DNA from 3 places in the Cohnella cellulosilytica genome. Region 2 is predicted to be linked to each of the others. Evidence: riboswitches for the same ligand, from Rfam matches in the RefSeq annotation. Region 2 holds a riboswitch; each other region holds the start of a gene.
The links. Region 2 has a riboswitch for cyclic di-AMP ahead of ACFFT4_RS32020 (C40 family peptidase). Riboswitches for the same ligand answer to the same signal wherever they lie in the genome.
Positions count from the first base shown of each region.

Region 1 (3,274 bases), on a different contig from region 2:
TTCGCATCATGGACAAACAGTGGGACGCCGCGCTGCTTCGGCATTTCGACATGGAGGAAAGCCTGTTCCCTCCGGCAATTCCTTCGGGGGAGCCGACCGGCAGAGTGACGGGAAGCGTGGCGCGCGCGTTGGGCTTGAATGCCGGGACGACCGTGTTTCAGGCGGGGCACGACCATGTGTGCGCTTCGCTGGCGGTCGGCGCGGTGCATGCCGGGGACGTGTACAATTCGATGGGGACGGCGGAGACGATGGTCGGCGTTTTTCCGGTCAGGACGCTTACGGAAGCCGATTATGCCTGCGGTCTTTCTTTTGGGCTGCATCCGGTCTCCAACCGGCTCTACTGGATGGGGGGCCACTCCTATTCGGGCGGTTCCGTGGAATGGCTGCGAGAGCTGATCGGCGTAGAGCAAGTCGGCTATGAAGAGGTTTTGGGATGGCTTGACGGCGTGCCGGCGGGGCCGAGCGGCATCGTTTTCCTGCCTTATTTGGCGGGGAGCGGGGCTCCTCTGCCCGATTCTCAGGCGAAGGCGGCGTTTATCAGCTTGACGGCCCGCCACGGCAAAGGAGACTTGCTACGCGCGGTGCTGGAGGGGAACGCCTATCAGATGGAAGCGATCCGCCGCTGCGCGGAATCGGTATCCGGCGGCCGGATCCGGCTGATGCGCGTCGTCGGCGGGGGCACGCGCAATCGGCACTGGCTCCAGCTCAAGGCGGACGTGTCCGGCATCGCGCTCGAGGTGCCGGACATTCCGGAGGCCGCGCTGGCGGGGGCCGCGATCACCGCGGGAGTCGGTTGCGGCCTATACGCTTCCTATGAAGAAGCGGCGGCCGGAGGGACGGGATACGGGAAGCTCGTATATACACCGGATGCGAAGCGCCACAAGCTTTATTCCTCGCTGTACGAAGGGCAATATCTGAAATATCGGGACATGCTGAGATCGTGACCGGTCGCTTTTTGAGGAGCGGGAATGATTTTTTGTGGAGACGCTGAAAATATTTGCGATGAATCGCGGCGTGACGAGAGCAGAGGCGCATCCGGCGGATGGGTCGATCTATTGGCAACGGTTTGACAACCGGGACCGATCGGCGTAGTATAAGTATACGCTTAATTTCCGTCCTTTTGCGGCGGAAAGCGGGGGAACCGATCTTTCAGGGGCGAATCGTTCGCGAGAACGTAGGGTGCCATCTACCCGAGTCCGTCAGCTAACCTCGTCGGCAGAGATGGGTCTGAGAATTCGATATTATTTTTCACTTCGGACCCTTATTCAGGGTCTTTTTGCGTTCTCGTAAAGACCCGAACGGAGGTGTTAACGATGCAGCAAGCGGAATTCGTCAGAACGACGTACGAAAGCCTGATGGAGCAGACGAAGCGGCTCGTGCAGCGCAAAGCGGAGCCGGAGGCGTACGTTCCGTCCGAAGAGCGGTATGCCGTCCTTCACTTGACCGTCGAGGCTGACGGCAGGGAGGAGCATCGCGAACGAGATCTGAACCGGGCGCAGATTGGCATCATGCGATTCGTGACCGTGATCGCGCAGATCGTCTCGGGCTGGGGAGGCAAGCTGATCGAAGCGAGCCATCAGTCGTACACGGCCATCTTCCCGACGGAAGAAGAGGACGCGGTTGGCCGGAGCTGTCTGTGCGGCATGCAGATCGTCCAGGCGATCGACAATGTCATCAATCCTTCGCTCGCGGAGGAAGGCATTCCGTTTCGTTTTCGCGGCGGGGTCGGCATCAGCATGGGGCAGGTGTACGGCTTCCATACGGGTCTGTCGCTTCCGGCAAACAGCCTGTATTACGGCGAAGCGATAACGAGCGCGGTCGAATACGCCAACATGACGGACGGAGAGGTCATCGTCGACAAAGTCGTCAAAGAGCACTTCGAGCGCTCCGGGTCGGAATACAAAGTTCAATTCGTGCCGTATCGCTATCATGAATGGGTCGGCTATCGCTTTCATATCGGCTGACCGATCGATCAGCCCAGGGACCATCGCCTTCGTCATCGAAAGATGACGGCGGGGATGGTCTTTTTCTTTTAATCGGAGAAGCCTCGAGATTCTCCATTATATTGGAAAGCCAATACTCGAAGAAACCTGCTATCGTCTCGCTAACCCCCCTCCGTTTGACCTCCGATGTTCTAAGAAACCTGCTATCGTCCCGCTAACCCCCCTCCATTTGGTGCCCGATGTTCTATGAAACCTGCTATCGCCCCGCTAAAACCCCTCCGTTTGGCCTCCGATGTTCTAAAAAGCCTGCTATCGCCCCGTAAAAACCTCTCATTTGGCGCCCGATGTTCTAAGAAACCTGCTATCGCCCCGCAAAATCCTTCCGTTTGGCACCCGATGTTCTAAGAAACCTGCTATCGTCCCGTAAAAACCTCTCATTTGGCGCCCGATGTTCTAAGAAACCTGCTAACGCCCCGCTAACCCCCCTCCATTTGGCCTCCGATGTTCTAAGAAACCTGCTATCGTCTCGCAAAAACCTCTCATTTGGCCTCCGATGTTCTAAGAAACCTGCTATCGTCCCGCAAAAACCTCTCATTTGGCACCCGATGTTCTAAGAAACCTGCTATCGCCTCGCTAAAACCCCTCCGTTTGGCCTCCGATGTTCTATGAAACCTGCTATCGTCCGAGATAGTGCACCGTCGGCGATCCATCACATGTCAGCGATCTTTCACATGTCGGCGCTTTTTCGTATTGCCTAACCGGATAAATTGGGTTATTATGCCTATTGATTTGTTCGGTCGGTCTTCAATTCGCGTCCAGGTTTACCGATTAGAAATATACGGAAAGCGAAGGACTTATCGCCATCCGGCGAGCCCTGTCGCGATCCGTTCCGCATTCATGATTTCCAGACGAAGGCAGGTAGATGCATGCAGCATATCCACGGTTCCCATGACGCCGCTCTCGTCGTATTTTCCTACGTCGTAGCGGTCGTCGCTTCTTATATGGTATTGGACTTTGCGGGGCGCGTCAGCGAATCGTCCGGTCTTAACCGCTCCTTATGGCTCGTGTTCGGCGCGGCCGAGATGGGTCTGGGCATTTGGTCGATGCATTTTGTCGGGATGCTGGCGTTCAAGCCGGATGTTCCCGTCGCATACGATCTGACGTTGGTTCTCTTCTCCGTTCTGGCCGCCATGATCGGCTCGTACATCGCTCTGTCGATCGTCGGACGGAGACAGCCGACGACGGGCAACCTGCTCGGGGGAGGGCTGCTGCTGGCATCCGGCATCGTGACGATGCACTATATCGGCATGGCCGCCATGCTGGTCGATATT
Region 1 covers NZ_JBHMDN010000047.1:20,409-23,682, reverse strand. The annotation lists gene ACFFT4_RS26970 (FGGY-family carbohydrate kinase) at 1-944, shown strand, start outside; cyclic di-AMP (ydaO/yuaA leader) riboswitch at 1,093-1,233, shown strand; gene ACFFT4_RS26965 (hypothetical protein) at 1,314-1,964, shown strand; gene ACFFT4_RS26960 (response regulator) at 2,870-3,274, shown strand, end outside.
Region 1: it holds a riboswitch for cyclic di-AMP, as region 2 does, so the genes downstream of both, ACFFT4_RS26965 (hypothetical protein) here and ACFFT4_RS32020 (C40 family peptidase) in region 2, are expected to answer to the same signal.

Region 2 (3,274 bases):
TGGTGATACGCATGTTTCGCTACGGCTTCGAGAAGGCGCTGGAGCTGGCCGCGGGGAGCGAAGACAACGGCCTGCCGCTGCTCGCCTTTCCCAGGCAAATCGTCATTTTCCTGGAGGAAAACGAAGCGATCGGCGAAGAGCTCGCCTTCCGAATGCGGCTGCCGGATGGAACGGAGACGGTCTACACGGTACCGGTGCTGCGTTACTGGACGCTGTCGCCCCGGGACCTGCAGGAGCGGCGTCTGTTCGCTCTGCTGCCGCTGCAGGTGTTCGGCTCGCGCAAGAACATGCGGCTCATTGCCGCCAGCACGCGTCCGGACGACGAGAAGCGTCGGTTATTCGCGCGGGAGTTCGCGCGCTTGAAGACGAAGATTGAGGAGACTCTGGCCGTCATCCGGGACCTGCACCGGCAGCGATTGCTGCCGACCGGAGACATGGATCGGATCTTGCAGGTGCTGGGCAGCATTCTAAACTACCTATACCGACATTACGGCGAATATAAGCAAACGGAAGAGGAGGTAAGCCGCATGATCAAAACGTTTATCCCTGAAGCGCTGAAAAAAGGCAGGGAGGAAGGCAAGAAGGAAGGGGTAAAGGAGGGCGTAAAAAAAGGTCAGCTCAAGGTCGCACGCAATTTGCTGAAGCTGGGCGTCGACATGGACACGATCGTTGAAGCGACGGAGCTGACTCCCGAGGAAGTGACGAGTCTGGAAGCGAAAAAATGAAGTTTCGCGATCGTATAGCGATGGAAGGGCAAATTCATCATTTTTATACGAATGTACATCAAGGCGTTTAGGAACATTAATACAAATAGAACGAAGACCCGCTATAGGCGGGCCTTCGTTCTATTTGTTCCTGGGTGGATACAAGACTATTTCTTAGCGGCTTCCTCTTACTCGATGTCCGTTGCGATCTTCTCGTAGGTCTCGTCGCTGAGGAAACGGCGGGCTCCAAGATAGCGCTTGGCATAGTAGCTTTCGTCGAGCGAGGTGATCGTCACGCCCTTGGAAGCGGCGTGGGCGAACTTGTTCTTGCCGATGTAGATTCCGACATGAGAAACGCCGCTGCCGCTCGTATTGAAGAATACGAGATCTCCCGCGCGCAGCTCGTCGTCGGAAATCTTCTTGCTCTTCTCCCAGCCGTACAGATCGCGCGAAGTGCGGGGCAGGTCGATGCCGAGCTGATCGAATACGTACCCGGTAAAGCCGGAGCAGTCGAATCCTTTCGGTGTCGTTCCTCCGTACTTGTAATCCGTTCCGATCAGCGGCTCGATCGTCTTGTCGAGCTTGGAATCCGCGAACACGCTGCCGACCTGGAAAGCCAAGAGCAAAGCAAGGCCAAACAAGAAGACTGAAACTTTACGCAAAACCGGCGACTCCTTCCAATGCCTACGAGGTTAGCTTAAGGGTTCGGTAGAAGGTTCCCCTATGGCTCCTGTGAAGCAAGCCAACTCACCCGAAAAGATGGTTCCCCCGTTCCCCGTTTCCCGGGAACTCGGCATTTTATGATTTCTTTAGGTTTAAATATTCGGAGATTATGACGAATTTCCTGCATCTTCTATATTAGAATTCCTTAATCTAGGGACGCCCATTTGGTGCGAAAACTCCTCCTTTCGTCCCGGATTTATCCCGCCGATAATAACGCCAAACCCCGGTTGCGGCCTTTTAAAAGGCGCAACCGGGGAATGTCCCGGGAAGAATATTGTCGATTTGTCGGGACGGATAAGCCTACAATTTCGCGTCGCTCCATACTTGATGCTGGGATGCGGACGTCCACAGCTTCAGCAGGGAGCGCACGAAGTGAAAAGCTTGATGCAGCGCCACGGCAAGAAAACCCGACCAGAGCAAGGAGACTGCCCAGGCTGCGGCGGACACCGCCAGACCGATGCCGAGCAAGACGATCGTGATGCCGAGCAGGGGGAGCGCTTGGCGGAACGCCGCTCCCAGACTTTTGACGATGCCTTCCCGCGCGGCCGCTCCGAACTGCATGAACAGGCAGGCCAGATGAACGGCGAATCCGTACAGCAGCCATGAGCCTGCATAAGGAAGCAGGTCCAGCAGCCAATTCGCCAAGGAGGGCTCCGAGTAGAAGCGATCCGCGGCCAGCGGCAGCAGCCATACGGCGGGAAGCAGGATAAGCGCGTTCTCCATCCAATAGAGCAGGGCGACCGGTTTCCATGCCCGCCTCACCCCGGATAATACCCGCGTTCCTTCCTCCTCGGCGGAATGGCGGAAGGAGTAGAACAGGCCGGCGTGAATGAGGGGGGTCAGCACCATCCGCAGAAGGAGCAGCCCGCCGAGAAGCCAGAGCACATCGTCGATGAGGTCGGTCTTCATCAGGCGAAACTGGGCCTCGATCAGGAACAGGCGGGGGGCGTCGGAATTCGGATGTTCGTCCGGATAACGCGCGAGCACGGGCGTAACGACCGAATCGACGAACCGGTACAGGAAAAATCCCCACAGCAATCGGTACAGGAACAGGAGAACCAATACATATTTATGCCTCACGGTCATGTCCCATCCCATTTTTAATCGTTCGCGCATGTTCTTGCCTCCCTTACCAGGCCAAAGATCCGATCAATTCCTCGAGGAATCGCGCAATGCCGGTCGCATACCGGGTGCGCTGCTCGGGCGGGACCTCCGCTTTCAGATAATTGTTGTATCGGCGATTGTCGAGCACGATGCGGTTGCCGGGATCGATCGCCGCGTACAGCAGCGGGGAGTCCGATTCCAGCTTGAGCTGGACGCGGGGCTGGGCGCCGTCCCACTGTTTGCGCAGCGATTGGCCGTCCCGGAATTGCAGCCAGACCGATACGGGCTCGGGGCTGCCGCCGTTGCGTCCGAGCAGGACGACGGTTTCGTAGCCGCTATCCGTCTTCCGCGATTGAATCGACTCCACGGAGAAGTCCGCCATTTCGCCGCCCTGCACGTAGGCCCGGAAGAAGTCGGACCATTTTTCCTTGGTCACCGTCTCCACGACTTTCTGGAAGTCCGAGAAGGAAGGGTGCTTAAACTTATGCTTCTGAAAATAAGTCCGCATGATTTTGCTCATCGTTTTGTCCCCGACCTGCTGCTCGAGCGCGGAGAGCACAAGCTTGCCCCGCATATAGACGTTCTCGGCGTAACCGTCCGAGGAGCTGAATTTCCAGGAAGAGAGATTCAGCGGCTCGGGATGGGTCATGTAGCTCGCTTCGATCGGAAGATTGGGCAGAACTCCGTAGATGCTGGACATGAGCTTGTCTTCGGTATAGGACGTAAAGCCTTCGTCCAGCCAG
Region 2 covers NZ_JBHMDN010000073.1:162,612-165,885, forward strand. The annotation lists gene ACFFT4_RS32015 (Rpn/YhgA-type helix-turn-helix domain-containing protein) at 1-725, shown strand, start outside; gene ACFFT4_RS32020 (C40 family peptidase) at 893-1,366, opposite strand; cyclic di-AMP (ydaO/yuaA leader) riboswitch at 1,371-1,510, opposite strand; gene ACFFT4_RS32025 (hypothetical protein) at 1,728-2,543, opposite strand; gene ACFFT4_RS32030 (M1 family metallopeptidase) at 2,557-3,274, opposite strand, start outside.

Region 3 (3,274 bases), on a different contig from region 2:
CGGCCGACGTACATGACAAGTCCCGTGGAAATGTTCCAAAACGGCGTATTATCGTCCAGTCCTTCGAATCCCGAGCCGTTGTTGCTGGCGGACGACGTATATTCGTACAGCGCCTGGGTCAATCCGTGAAAGCCCGGATTGGACAGCGTGCCGGGATAAGCGATTAGGGCGACGGCCGTCGGGACCAGTATAAGAAACGGCGGAACGAGCAGCGTCAGCGCGATCAGCTTCATCTCCTTGCCCTCCAGCTTCTTGCCGAGAAACTCGGGCGTTCGCCCGACCATCAATCCCGACAGGAAAACGCCGATCATCGCGTACATCAGCACGTTCATGAAGCCCGCTCCGACACCGCCGAATACCGTATTGAGCATCATATTGGCGATCGTCGCCAGCCCGCCGATCGGCGTCAGCGAATCGTGCATCGCGTTGACGGCGCCCGTCTCCGATGCGGTCGTGACGACGGAATACAGCGCGGACTGCGCGATGCCGAAGCGCGTTTCCTTGCCCTCCATGCTGCCCTGCCCCTGCTGAAGACCGAGTGCGTTCAGCGCCGGATTGCCCGCGTGCTCGGCGGCGAGCGAGATGCCCAGCATCGCGATGAACAGTATCGCCATCGAGGCGAATAATACGCGGCCCTGCTTAGCATTGCCGACCATCCGGCCGTAAGCGAACGGCAGCGACGTGGGGAGCAGCAGCATCAGGACGATCTGCAGCAGATTGCTGATCGCGCCCGGGTTTTCGAACGGATGCGCGGAATTGACGCCCATGAAGCCTCCGCCGTTATTGCCCAGCTCCTTGATCGACAAGAAGGAGGCCATCGGACCGCGGGCGATCGCCTGCTCTCCTCCCTGCAGCGTCTGCGCGGCCGCGGCCGGCTCCAACGTCTGCGGCACCCCCAACGCGACGAAGATCACGGCCGCCGCGATAGAGATCGGGAGCAGAACCCTCGTAACGGAACGGATCAAGTCGACATGGAAGCTGCCGATCGGCCTGCCGGACAACGCCCGCATAAAAGCCATGACGACGGCAAGTCCGGTCCCCGACGCGGTAAACATCATAAATACGATTCCGATCATCTGCGACAAATACGACAGACCGCTCTCGCCGCCGTAATGCTGCAGATTCGTGTTGGTCATAAAGCTGACCGCCGTATGGAAGGCCAGCGTCGGCTCCATGCTGCCGATGCCGCCCGGATTCAATGGCAAGCCGCTCTGCGTGCGGAAAACAACGTAAACCAGCAAGATCATCGCACCGTTGACGATTAGCGCGGAAGCGGCGTATTTTTTCCAGGTCTGTGACTCCTGCCTGACGCCCCCGACGCGGTAAAGCAGCTTCTCCGCCGGACCGAACCATCTGTCCAGCCCGGTCGGCTCCGCGCCGAACGCCTTGACCAGATACAGGCCGGCCGGGCGGGCCAGCAATCCCGCGAGCAGCAGCGTCGTGACAATGGATACCCATTCGCTCATCGTAAATAGCTCCTTTTTATTAGCTCCGTCATTTTTTCGCGCTTTCTTCCCCGACGACGCGCCCCGCCCACGAGAGAAGTCCAAGCATTGCTATCGTTAACGCCGCCGTCAGCGCCGCCATTCCGATGTCCATTTATACCGTTCCCCCCGTTATCCGATATGGTTTTCATGCGGGATCAAAAAAGAAACGTCGCTGCCGTTCGTATGAATCACGTAATCGGCGCCGATCTCCCTGTAAATCGCTCGGAAGTTGCTCCCCTGCGTAATGACGTAAATCGGTCTTCCCGTCCATGAACGGAACAGCCGGATGAGCCGGCAGCATGCAGGAAGGCCGTCCTCGAACAAATAAACCCTGCCGATCGGCAGCTCCGGTATGCGCGAGCGCGGGAGCGCCGCGTCGACCGCCTCGCTCAAACAAGGCACTCCCGATCTCGCCAGTCTCGCCCTCTGCCCTTCGTTGACGGCTGCGGCCGCAAAGGGCAAGCGTTCCCGAATCAACGACTCGATAAATTGTTCCCCGGCGTCATTTCCCGGGTATACTACAATCCAATCCTCGCGGGATGTCATACCCTCTCCTCCACCTTGTTCGCGGGCAACAAAAAAAGAGCTGCGAAAAAGAGGTCCCTTTCGTCAGCTCCTCAGCACGGAAAAACAAACCGTGTCCGGCCGTGACAATCGTTGCCTCTCTTCAGACGCTTACGAGGTTAGCTGACGGATTCGGGCGTAAGAGTCGCCCTACGCCGGAACATCCGGCGATTCACCCCATGAGGCCTGCGTTCCGGCCTCCGTTGGTTCCCCCGCTCCCAAAACTGCATAGGATTCAGCGAACGTACTAAAAATGAAACTTGGCTTGCAGCTGCGGATTTCGGACGGTGAGAGTCGTCCCGCCTCCTCCTGCTGCTCATCGACGGCAGGGGGCCGATCGTGACGCCCGCCTGCTCTCACACAAGCGGTCGTCACGCCGTCCGTTCCTCCGTTCGCTCTGAATCATACTCTCGCCGCGATGCGCTGTAAATCGTTTTTATGCGATTTTTACACCTGCAAACGGTTTATTTGATCTCTTTTTTACAGTAACCTAGAGGAGAACGGAGGGGGAGAAAATGTGCGGTCCGCAATCGTTATGGACGTCCGTCCGGATCTATGTCTTCATCGCCGCGTTGATTGCGGCGATGACTTATTTCCTGCATCGGTTCGGGCTCGTCTTCGATCTGGACAATATCGTGCTGCTGTATTTGCTGCCGGTGCTGCTCAGTTCGGTGCGCTGGGGACTGAGGCCCGCTTATTATGCGGCGGTGTTGGGCGTATTGTCGTTCGATCTTTTTTTTATCCCGCCCGTCCTCAGCTTCTCCGTGGCCGACTTGCGATACTTGATCTCTTTCGGCGTCTTCCTGCTCGTGGCCGGATTGACGGCCGGTCTGGCCGTCAAGCTGAAGCAGCAGGTCCATCTTGCCGAGCAGCGGGAGGCTCACACCGCGATACTCTATGCGCTCAGCAAGCAATTGGGCGCCGTGTCGACGATCGACGACTTGTCCGCCACGATTGCCAGACAGATTTCCGCAAGCATGGGCATCGAAGCTTCGATTCGCCTGGACGACGAGGCGGCGGCCTCGGACGGTCCCCTGAGTTATGACGTTCTCCTGCGGAGCGAAGACCGCGGCTACGGGCTCATCCAATTTAGACGGCGCAGCGACGAGGATGGGGAATTTACGATAGAGCGGCGCCGATTGATGGACGCCGTAGGCGGGCTTGCCGCCGGCGCCGTCGCCCGTATAAAGCTGGCCGAAGAAGCGAAAATCGCCCATCTGACC
Region 3 covers NZ_JBHMDN010000025.1:15,573-18,846, reverse strand. The annotation lists gene kdpA (potassium-transporting ATPase subunit KdpA) at 1-1,466, opposite strand, end outside; gene ACFFT4_RS18700 (hypothetical protein) at 1,617-2,033, opposite strand; cyclic di-AMP (ydaO/yuaA leader) riboswitch at 2,144-2,302, opposite strand; gene ACFFT4_RS18695 (sensor histidine kinase) at 2,567-3,274, shown strand, end outside.
Region 3: it holds a riboswitch for cyclic di-AMP, as region 2 does, so the genes downstream of both, ACFFT4_RS18700 (hypothetical protein) here and ACFFT4_RS32020 (C40 family peptidase) in region 2, are expected to answer to the same signal.